2 regions of the Paenibacillus sp. Y568 genome follow, and region 1 is predicted to be linked to the other one. Evidence: predicted binding sites of a transcription regulator. Region 1 holds the regulator's gene; the other holds the start of a gene.
What was found. The regulator Rex, encoded in region 1, represses fermentation and respiration genes when NADH is low (regulators of the CRP and FNR family bind a similar motif). The targets are predictions, from matches to a motif close to TTGTGAAATATTTCACAA.
Positions count from the first base shown of each region.

Region 2: adhE (bifunctional acetaldehyde-CoA/alcohol dehydrogenase) is a predicted target of Rex. The motif match lies at 2,600-2,617, and genes of this name have one in related genera.

Region 1 is NZ_JCAIUM010000001.1:89,309-94,662, reverse strand. Features, by position in the region: gene dinG (ATP-dependent DNA helicase DinG) at 1-2,823, shown strand, start outside; gene AC1D7X_RS00390 (redox-sensing transcriptional repressor Rex) at 2,863-3,537, shown strand; gene AC1D7X_RS00385 (amidohydrolase) at 3,500-4,813, shown strand; gene AC1D7X_RS00380 (cell wall elongation regulator TseB-like domain-containing protein) at 4,849-5,354, shown strand, end outside.
Region 2 is NZ_JCAIUM010000001.1:286,319-291,672, reverse strand. Features, by position in the region: gene nirB (nitrite reductase large subunit NirB) at 1-207, shown strand, start outside; gene nirD (nitrite reductase small subunit NirD) at 245-571, shown strand; gene AC1D7X_RS01450 (formate/nitrite transporter family protein) at 609-1,394, shown strand; gene AC1D7X_RS01445 (Crp/Fnr family transcriptional regulator) at 1,584-2,300, opposite strand; gene adhE (bifunctional acetaldehyde-CoA/alcohol dehydrogenase) at 2,691-5,303, shown strand.

The sequences.
Region 1 (5,354 bases):
AACCAGTCCGCCGATGAAATTATTCAAGTTGGACTTGCCATAATCGAAGAAGATCAATCGATATCCCGTGTTTACGGGTCTTATGTTAATCCAGGGATTCCAATCCCGCCATTTATTTCTAATTTAACAGGTATAACCAATAGTGATGTTGAGAACGCTCCTTCTTTAGAAGAGATGATGATGGAGTTAGTTCCCATGCTTGATGATGTGGTATTAGTCGGGCATAATGTTTCGTTTGATTTTAATTTTTTGCAAAATGCACTTGATCGATGTGGTTATTTACCATACAACGGTCGTATACTGGACACGATAGATTTCCTGAAAATCTGTTTCCCATCGTTAACCACTTACCAATTAGGTCTGGTATCTACACAATTTGGTATTCAGCACGATCGACCCCATCAGGCCGACAGTGATGCATTAGCAACAGCGCATGTATTATTGAAATGTCTGGATGAATTGATTAGTTTACCATTGATTACACTTCAAAGGTTGAGTGAGTTATTTGGTGATGAGGATAGTGATTTAGCTTGGTATTTCGATGGTCTATGTCGTGAGAAGGAAAGTGAACCCGCACAGGACCTTGAGAGTCATACCTTTTACCGACAATTGGCTCTAGCCGTAGAAGATTGGATCGATATCTCAACACCGCGTAATGATGCAGATGATAATCCTCTGAAATCCATGGATTTCCCGCAATTCCTTGAGAATATTGAAGAACGGCTTCGAGAAATTATGCCACAATATGAGCCGCGTGAATCACAGAGCATGATGTTTGGTGAAGTGATGAATGCACTTGCGAATGATAAGCATCTTCTAATTGAAGCAGGGACGGGCACTGGGAAATCGTTAGGATACTTAATTCCTGCCATTTATCAGAGTGTGAAAAATGAGCAGAAAGTCATGGTAAGTACACACACCATTAACCTTCAGGAACAATTGAGGGAACGAGATATTCCATTACTGACTCAGGTCGTTCCTTTTCCATTTAAAGCGGCTATTTTCAAAGGGAGACAGCATTATTTGTGTTTGAGAAAATTTGAACATAAAATAAACAAGAGAGACTTCGCTAATCCTAAAGAAGATGTAATCTTAGCCGCACAGATGATTGTATGGTTAGCACAGACGGAGAACGGTGATGATGAAGAACTGAATCTTGGAGGGCGTGGCGGAGATTTCTGGGAAACCGTCTCTAGTGACTCTGATTCATGTCTTGGCCGTGCCTGCCCTTGGTTCCGTAAATGTTATTATCATCGTGCTAAGCATGAAGCGGGAATTGCTGATGTGGTTATTACGAACCACTCTAAGTTATTTACGGATGTTAAAGCTGGACATCAATTATTACCTGCTTATGAGCACTTAGTTATTGATGAAGCACATCATTTAGAAGACGTGGCAGGTAAGCATTTAGGTCTTCATATGAAATATTTCACCGTCGTCCATACACTTACAAGACTGTATAAAGATAATCGTAATGGACAATTTCCAGCGTTAATTCAACAACTTCGTTCTTCACATGATGAAAAGGCTTCGGATTGGATAACTTCCATCGATATATTGAGTGGCGAATTAATTGAAGTGAAGGAGCACTGGGACCGACTGAATGATATGTTGTTTGCTCTTCTTCCCGAGCGAAGTGATGCAGCTCCTGGTGAGACTGGACAATTCGTGCTTCGATTGCAACCTACAAAGAAACCAAAGGATTGGGAACTCTTGTCTGCAATTGAGAATCAAATATACGTAACGCTTGGAGAGGTCATTCGTAAATCGGAGAGAATGTTGAACGACATTAAAGAACTAGACGATTTCAACTCAGATAGTCTGATAACGGACATAAGCGGTCTGATTAAGGATTTATCGAGTGAACGCGAAGATCTTCACATGTTCATGGCGCTTAACGATTTAGGCAATGTTTACTGGATGGAGGCTAATGGACATTTCCGTAGCAAATCTCTACAATTGTATGCCGTGCCTGTCGATGTAAGCAAGCAGTTGAAGGAAGTGTTCTTCGATAAAAAGAAGAGTATTATTCTAACTTCAGCAACGTTATCTATCGAGAAATCCTTTCAGTATATGATTGAAAATCTAGGCTTACAAGAAGCATCAGATCAAGGTCGACTTGTAACAGTTCAGCTACCTTCGCCTTTTCGATATCGTGATCAGGCATTGCTCGTGATTCCACGTGACTTTCCAAGTGTTAAGGGAAGTGTAGGAGATGCTCTTTTTGTAGAGACGCTGGTGAAGTCGTTAGCTGACACAGCTATAGCTACGCATGGACGTATGTTAGTGTTATTCACATCCTATCGCATGCTTCGTCAAGTTTATGAACCATTACGTAATGAACTGTCTTCAAGTGATATAACGATACTCGGCCAAGGTGTTGATACTGGAAGTCGAAGCAAGTTGATTCGTCGTTTTCAAGACAGTAGTGCATCGGTACTGTTAGGAACAAGTAGCTTCTGGGAAGGTGTCGATATTCCCGGTGAAGCACTGACTTGTTTGGCCATTGTTCGACTACCATTTCAGCCACCGAACCATCCTTTGGTTGAAGCAAAGAGTGAACTTCTTAAGCAACAAAAGAAAAATCCATTCATGAAACTGTCGGTTCCGCAAGCGGTCATTCGGTTCAAACAAGGATTTGGTCGGTTAGTGCGTACTGCGAATGATAGGGGGATTGTAATCGTATATGATACGCGAGTAATCGAATCATATTACGGCAAACATTTCCTGTATTCATTACCTGGTCCTAAGATGGAGCATATGCCGACCAATCAAATGGTTCCACGGATTTCGGAGTGGTTAAGTGAAAGGGATCCTTCTTGAAGAAGGATCCTAAAGAGTTAATAATTAGGGGGAGCAAGAATGAAATCTGAAAAAATTTCAGAAGCTGTTGTACGCAGATTACCTGTATATCTGCGTTATCTTTCAGATCTTCAGAGACGTGAAGTAGCCACTGTCTCTTCACAGGAGTTAGGTCAAAAACTCGATTTGAATCCTGCACAAATTCGTAAAGATCTCGCTTATTTTGGAGACTTCGGACGTAAAGGTATAGGATATGACGTGGCCTATTTGATTGAGAAGATTGGTCATATCCTGAATCTCGATCAACAAATCAATGTGGTTCTAATAGGTGCAGGTAATCTTGGTCATGCTTTATCCAATTACAATGCTTATCTAAAGGAAAATTTAAAGATTATCGCTGTTTTTGATTCGTATGCTCCCAAGGTAGGTTCCGTTATTAATACGTTAAAGGTCCAACCTATGGAGGATCTAGTGGATACCATTAAGCAACAAAATATAAGAATAGGTATTATTACGGTTCCAGAAACAGAAGCACAGCATGTTGCAGATAAGTTAATAGAAGCTGGGATTAAGGCGATTTTGAATTTTGCACCTGTTGTGTTGAAAGCTCCAGCGGATGTTCGTATTCATGCAGCTGATTTCACAACGGATATGCTTAGTCTTGCTTATTATTTGGATAATGGAAAGGAAGAATCACATGACAGTGAACAATCAAACACAGAAATGGATCATTAAGAATGGTACGTTTGCTGTTCTGAATAATGAACAATCCGTTGTAAAGGGCTATATGCTTATTGAAGATGACCTTATAACGTATATTGGCGAGGACAAACCAGCTGATTCTGATCATATCCCCGTCGTTGATGGTACGCATCTTCTATTTTTACCTGGACTTGTGAATACACATGGACATGCGGCGATGTCATTACTAAGAGGTTATGGTGATGATTTAGCTCTCCAAGTGTGGTTGCAGGAAAAAATGTGGCCAATGGAGGAGAAGTTTACCTCAAAAGATGTTTATTGGGGATCATCGCTCTCTGTATTGGAAATGTTAAAAGGTGGAACAACTACTTTTCTAGACATGTATGATCATATGGATCAAGTCGCTAAAGTAGTGCAAGAATCGGGTATTCGTGCGGTACTAACAAGAGGTGTTATTGGGTTCTGTTCAGAAGAAATGCAACAACATAAACTTCAAGAAGCGATTGCCTTTGCAAAAGATTGGAACGGTCAAGCAGAAGGACGTATTACTACGATGATGTCCCCGCACGCGCCTTACACATGTCCTCCATCCTTTTTTGAGAAGTTTGTACAGGCAGCGCATGATCTAGATCTTCCGATGCATACACACATGTCTGAGACGCTGAGTGAAGTGGCACAGAATGTGACTGATTATGGTCTTAGACCTGTTCAACATTTAGAGAAACTCGGCATGTTCACACGTCCATCTCTTGTCGCTCATGGTGTACATTTGACAGATGAAGAAATTGACATATTAGCTGCCCATCAAGTGGGCGTGTCACATAACCCAGGAAGCAACTTGAAGCTAGCAAGTGGTATTGCACGGGTCACAGATCTATTGAAGGCAGGCGTAACTGTATCCTTAGGAACAGATGGTCCAGCGAGCAATAACAATTTAGATATGTTTGAAGAAATGCGTCTAGCAGCGCTTATTCACAAAGGTATTTCAGGAGATCCAACAGCAATTCCTGCTGCTGAAGCACTTCGAATGGGTACTAGTTATGGAGCCAAATCTCTATTTCTAGAAAACATAGGTAGATTGGCACCAGGTATGAAAGCAGACTTTATCGCATTAAATACCGATCAGGCTCATTTCCTACCACATACAGACTTCATCTCACATTCCATTTACTCTGCAAGTAGTAAAGATGTAGAGCATGTGTGGGTTAACGGCAAACAAGTTGTAAAGAATGGGGCTTGTCTTACTATGGATGAAGAGCGGATTCATCGTGAAGCTCAGTCATCTTTTGAAGGCTTATTAAACCGCTAAGATGATAGGCTATTCCTGATGAAAGGAAGTTCAGGTTGAAGAAGAACAAGAAGAGATGGATTTTACTAGGAATTGCAATCTGTGTGGTTGTATTGTTTGGACTCTATCGTTATTACATATATGTTATGAAGGACCAATGGAGCCAGGAAGACATCGCTATTACAGCAGCAAAGAAACAAACCGAATTAGTGAAAGTCACAAAAACGGACAAATCGGTGTGGGATAATGTAGTCTGGGTCATCGAAGGTAAAAATAAGGATGATCAAGCTCTTATCGTGTGGGTTCCATTCACAGATGAGTACAACGTAGACGAAACATCTGGGTCTGTGCATAGCGAATTTATAAAGGATGGATTATCTGAAAGACAGATTACTGCTATTATTCAGAGTGATCTTCCAAACATTGATGAGATTCGTTTACAGCTCGGGTTGTTTCATGGGACCCCTGTGTGGCAACTCTTTTACAAAGAGAAAGATCATTACTACTATCGATTCTATAGATTCAGTGATGGAACACAATTAGGAGAACAATATACATTACC
Region 2 (5,354 bases), 200 kb from region 1:
GAGAGAACATCAGAGTGGGTAGAACGGGTAGGACTTGCACAGATTCAGTCAGCGGTATTGGATAATCTTGATAACCGTAAAGAGCTCGTTAAACGAATTGAACTTGCACTACAACAAGTAGAAGAACCATGGGCAAAAATGCTTCATGATGAAAAAACACGTAAAGCTTTGTATGAAAACCAAAAATCAATAATTTCTGTACAATAACACACATGAGCTTTTGAAAGAAATGGAGATGGATCAAATGGAAATGACAACACAATATTATTCTGTTGGTTCGCTAGATGAGTGTTTAGTACAGGTAGGTCGAGTTGTTATTATTGAAGGTCAGGAGATTGCTATATTCCGGACTTCGGATGGGAACATTTACGCATTGGCAAATAAATCTCCACATCCTAAGGGCGGACCATTAGCGGAAGGAATTATATCGGGTCATTATATATATGACCCTTTGTATGACTGGAAGATTGACCTAACGACTGGAGCTGTGCAAGCTCCAGACTCTGGGCAAGTTGTGACCTATCCTGTTATTGTAAATAATAGAGATATTCAAATTGGATTTTATAAGTAACTACTATAGACATTAGATATACCAGGAGGTGGTCCACATATATACACAAAGTGTAGAGACCATGGTGGAGACAGCGGTTAAGAAAAAAGAAAAGATGAATGAAAGTTTAGTTCGTTATATAATAGCTGCTGCATTAGCTGGCGCCTATGTGGGAATAGGGATTATCCTTATTTTCTCATTAGGTGCCCCACTAGCTGCAATAAAGTCTCCATTCCAATCACTCATTATGGGAGGCTCGTTCGGAATTGCACTGACTTTGGTCATCTTTGCGGGTTCAGAGTTATTTACTGGGAATAATATGCTCTTTACGATGAGTACATTAGCAGGGAAGACAACGGTGAAGGATACCCTTAAGAACTGGAGCATCGTATTTATAGGTAATTTACTAGGTGCTTTGGTACTTTGTTTATTGGTTTTAGGAGCCGGCCTATTTAAAGATATCCCTGCGGAACACCTTATTTTTACAGCTGTAGCTAAAAAGATGAATCTCCCCGTCATGGAGTTATTTTTCCGAGGAATTCTTTGTAACTGGCTAGTATGTCTAGCTATCTGGATGTCGATGCGAGCAAAAGAGGAAGTCGCTAAATTAATTCTCATCTGGTGGTGTCTATTTGCCTTTATCGCAAGTGGTTATGAGCATAGCGTGGCTAATATGACGTTATTGAGTATAGCTACTTTATTACCGAATCATCCTGAAACAATATCTATAGCTGGATGGTTACATAATATGATCCCGGTTACTTTAGGAAATATTGTTGGTGGTGGACTGTTCGTGGGCATGGCTTATTGGTTCATTTCACCTGTTCGGAATAAAAAGAAATAATATTATTAAGCAAGTGGTCTAATTATATTAGATATCACAAAAACGACAGTCGAAGGGAGTCTTAATTGCTCCGTATCGGTTGTCGTTTTTGTTATGATGGTTATCTATCTGAAGTGTTCTTATGAAGAAAGAAAGTCCTTACTCCACAAGAGGTTTCTTGTAGAGGAAGGACTTTCTTTAACATGAGAACTAAATCCGGCAAATTTCGTCTGGACATAGCTCACAGTGGCAAATTTCTTGAAGCATAGAAAGATTCTTAATAACAATCATGCCGCTGTCATATTCGATCGCATCTTTTTTACGCAGATCGCTTAGCATCCGATTGACACTCTCACGAGTGGCACCAATCATATTGGAAAGATCGGTATGGGTAATTTTCTTGTTGATAATAACATTATCCCCTTGTTCTTCTCCGTAAGTGTTACCAAGTCGGATAAGGGTAGAGCAGAGAGCTCCTGGTTTACCGTATAGCATTAAATCACGGAATTTCGTTTGTGTTAAACGATGATGAATCCCCATCCACTTCATGAAATCAATAGCGAATTCACAATGCTGACAGATTAGTATTTCTAAATCTTTATGTTCAATAACACCGATCTCACTCTCTTCAAGTACTTCAGCGTTAAAGCTGTGTTTGGTGCTAAAGAATGGATCAGCCTGACCTACCATATCGCCTGCTTGATACATATATAGGATAAGTTCTTTACCTTCGTCAGTAGATTTAGTTAATTTGATGCGGCCACGTTTAATGTAATAGAGCTTATCCGAGAAATCACCTTCCCAGAAAAGATGAGATCCTTCAGGAACGATGCGGTCTTTCATACTAACTAATAGACGATTAAAATTCGATTCGGAAAAGCAGCTCGTATTTCCATGGGCTTCGATAACATTAAGATGTTCTTTCATATTCGTTATCCCCTTGTCTTTAATTTTCAGTAAATTTTAAACTAATTATACCGTTAAAAATCACATTTGTGGGAGTATTAAAGCATTAAAAAGTGGCGAATTTAAAAACTTTGTGATAAATTTCACTTTTTGAAGCTTATTTTATGATGAAACATAGAAGAGATGCCTGATTTATCTAGGCTTAAATTGTTTAAATAGTAGAAGGAACAAATAAAAACCAATAAATACATAAAGATGAATAATAAGTTATAAATATAAATGTAAGCGTTTTTGAAAACAAATCAAATAAAAATTAAAGATTGTGAAAGTTTTCACTATGAATCATTCGACAGTTATGTTATGATGAATTCAAGAAATAGATAAACAAATTTTTCAGGGGAGCTGAGAGAAATGGCAGTTAAAAATGAAGTAGTCCAAGATAAGAAACAAGGAACAGAGGAATACATTCAGTCCTTGATTGACAAAGCTAATGTCGCTCAAGCAGCATTCATGGAAATGGATCAAGAACAGATTGATAAAATTGTTCAGGCTATGGCTATTGCGGGTTCAGACCAACATATGTATCTTGCAAAATTAGCAGTGGAAGAAACAGGTAGAGGTGTTTATGAAGACAAGATCATTAAGAATATGTTCGCAACAGAATATGTTTACCACGGAATAAAGAATGAAAAAACAGTGGGCGTTATCGAAGATAATGCATATGAAAGTTTCCAAAAAATTGCTGAGCCAGTCGGAACGATCATGGGTATCACTCCTGTAACTAATCCAACTTCAACAACGATGTTTAAAGCTCTCATCTCTATTAAGACTCGTAACCCAATTATCTTTGGTTTTCATCCATCCGCTCAAAAGTGTAGTAGTGAAGCAGCAAGAATCCTTGTAGAAGCTGCAGTGAAAGCCGGAGCTCCTGCTAACTGTATTCAATGGATTGAAGAACCTACAATGGACAAAACAAACATCCTAATGAATCATCCTGGTGTTTCAATGATCTTAGCAACCGGTGGTTCAGCAATGGTTAAAGCAGCTTATAGTTGCGGTAAGCCAGCACTTGGTGTAGGACCTGGTAATGTTCCTTGCTTTATCGAAAAGAGTGCTGATATCGATCAAGCGGTAACGGATCTTATTCTTTCTAAATCATTCGATAATGGTATGATTTGTGCTTCTGAACAGGCTGTTATAATAGAAGAACCTATTTTCGATCAAGTGAAGAAAAAGATGATCGCTAATAATTGTTACTTTTTAAATAAAGAAGAAGTTGTGAAGTTAACTGCAGGTGCAATGATCACAGAGAAATGTGCTGTTAACCCAGTAATTGTTGGTCAATCTGCAGTGAAGATTGCTGAAATGTCTGGCATTCAAGTTCCAGCTGGAACGAAGATTCTGGTTGCTGAAATTGAAGGTGTGGGTACTAAGTATCCATTGTCTGCTGAAAAATTAAGTCCAGTACTTGCTTGCTATAAAGTGAAGAATGCTGAACAAGGAATTGCACGTGCAGCTGAAATCGTTGAATTTGGCGGCATGGGACATTCATCTGTTATTCATTCTAATAATGAAGAAGTTATTATGAAGTTCTCGGCTCGCTTGCAAACATGCCGGATCCTAGTCAACTCACCTTCGACACATGGAGCAATTGGTGATCTTTATAATACAAATTTAGCATCATTGACATTAGGTTGTGGATCTTACGGTAAAAACTCGGTTTCATCTAACGTAGGAGCACTTAATTTGATCAATGTGAAAAGGGTGGCTCGTCGTACTGTGAATATGCAATGGTTCAAAATTCCGAACAAGGTCTATTTTGAAAAAGGTTCAACTCAGTATCTTGCCCAAATGCCTGATATCACTCGTGTAGCTATTATCACTGACCCTATGATGGTAAAACTAGGCTATGTTGAGAAAGTTGAACACTACCTTCGTCAACGTCGAGTTCCTGTTGCTATTGAAGTGTTCTCAGAAGTAGAACCAGATCCATCTACAGATACAGTAAGTCGTGGTACAGCTATGATGAATAGATTTAATCCTGACTGTATTATTGCACTTGGTGGTGGTTCACCGATGGATGCTGCCAAAGCAATGTGGTTATTTTATGAATACCCAGATGCTGATTTCAACGGTTTGAAACAAAAATTCTTGGATATTCGCAAACGTATATATAAATATCCATCACTAGGCAAAAAAGCGAAGTTTGTAGCTATCCCAACAACATCAGGTACGGGTTCTGAAGTTACATCTTTTGCAGTTATCACAGATAAGAATAATGGACATACGAAATATCCTTTAGCAGATTATGAGTTAACTCCAGATGTTGCTATCGTAGATCCTGAGTTTGTTTACTCTCTACCTCGCGTTGCTGTAGCAGATACAGGTATGGATGTACTAACACATGCGATTGAAGCTTATGTATCCGTTATGGCTAACGATTATACGGATGGTCTTGCGATCAAAGCGATCCAATTGGTATTTCAATATCTTGAGAAGTCAGCATTGGAAGGCGACAAATTGGCTCGTGAGAAAATGCATAACGCATCGACGATTGCAGGGATGGCCTTCGCTAACGCGTTCTTAGGAATTAACCACAGCTTAGCTCATAAGTGGGGTGGTAAATACCACACAGCACATGGTCGTACGAATGCAATTCTATTGCCTCACGTTATTCGTTACAATGCGAAAAAACCAACGAAGTTCGCTTCGTTCCCTAAATATTCACACTTTGTAGCTGACGAACGTTATGCTGAAATTGCTCGTATCCTAGGATTACCTGCACGCACAACAGAAGAAGGCGTAAATAGCTTAATTAATGCAATCCGTAAAATGAATAAAACATTGGGAATCGAAGAATCATTCCAACAACTAGGATTCGATCCTAAGGAATTCGAATCAGGTGTTGACTACTTAGCAGATCGTGCATTCGAAGACCAATGTACAACAGCGAACCCTAAACTACCATTAGTAACTGAACTTGCAGATGTATATAGAGATGCATTCTACGGTAGATTTGAATAAGAGGAACCTGCTCTAAACCAACGTGACAAATATCACCTCCAAAGTGATATT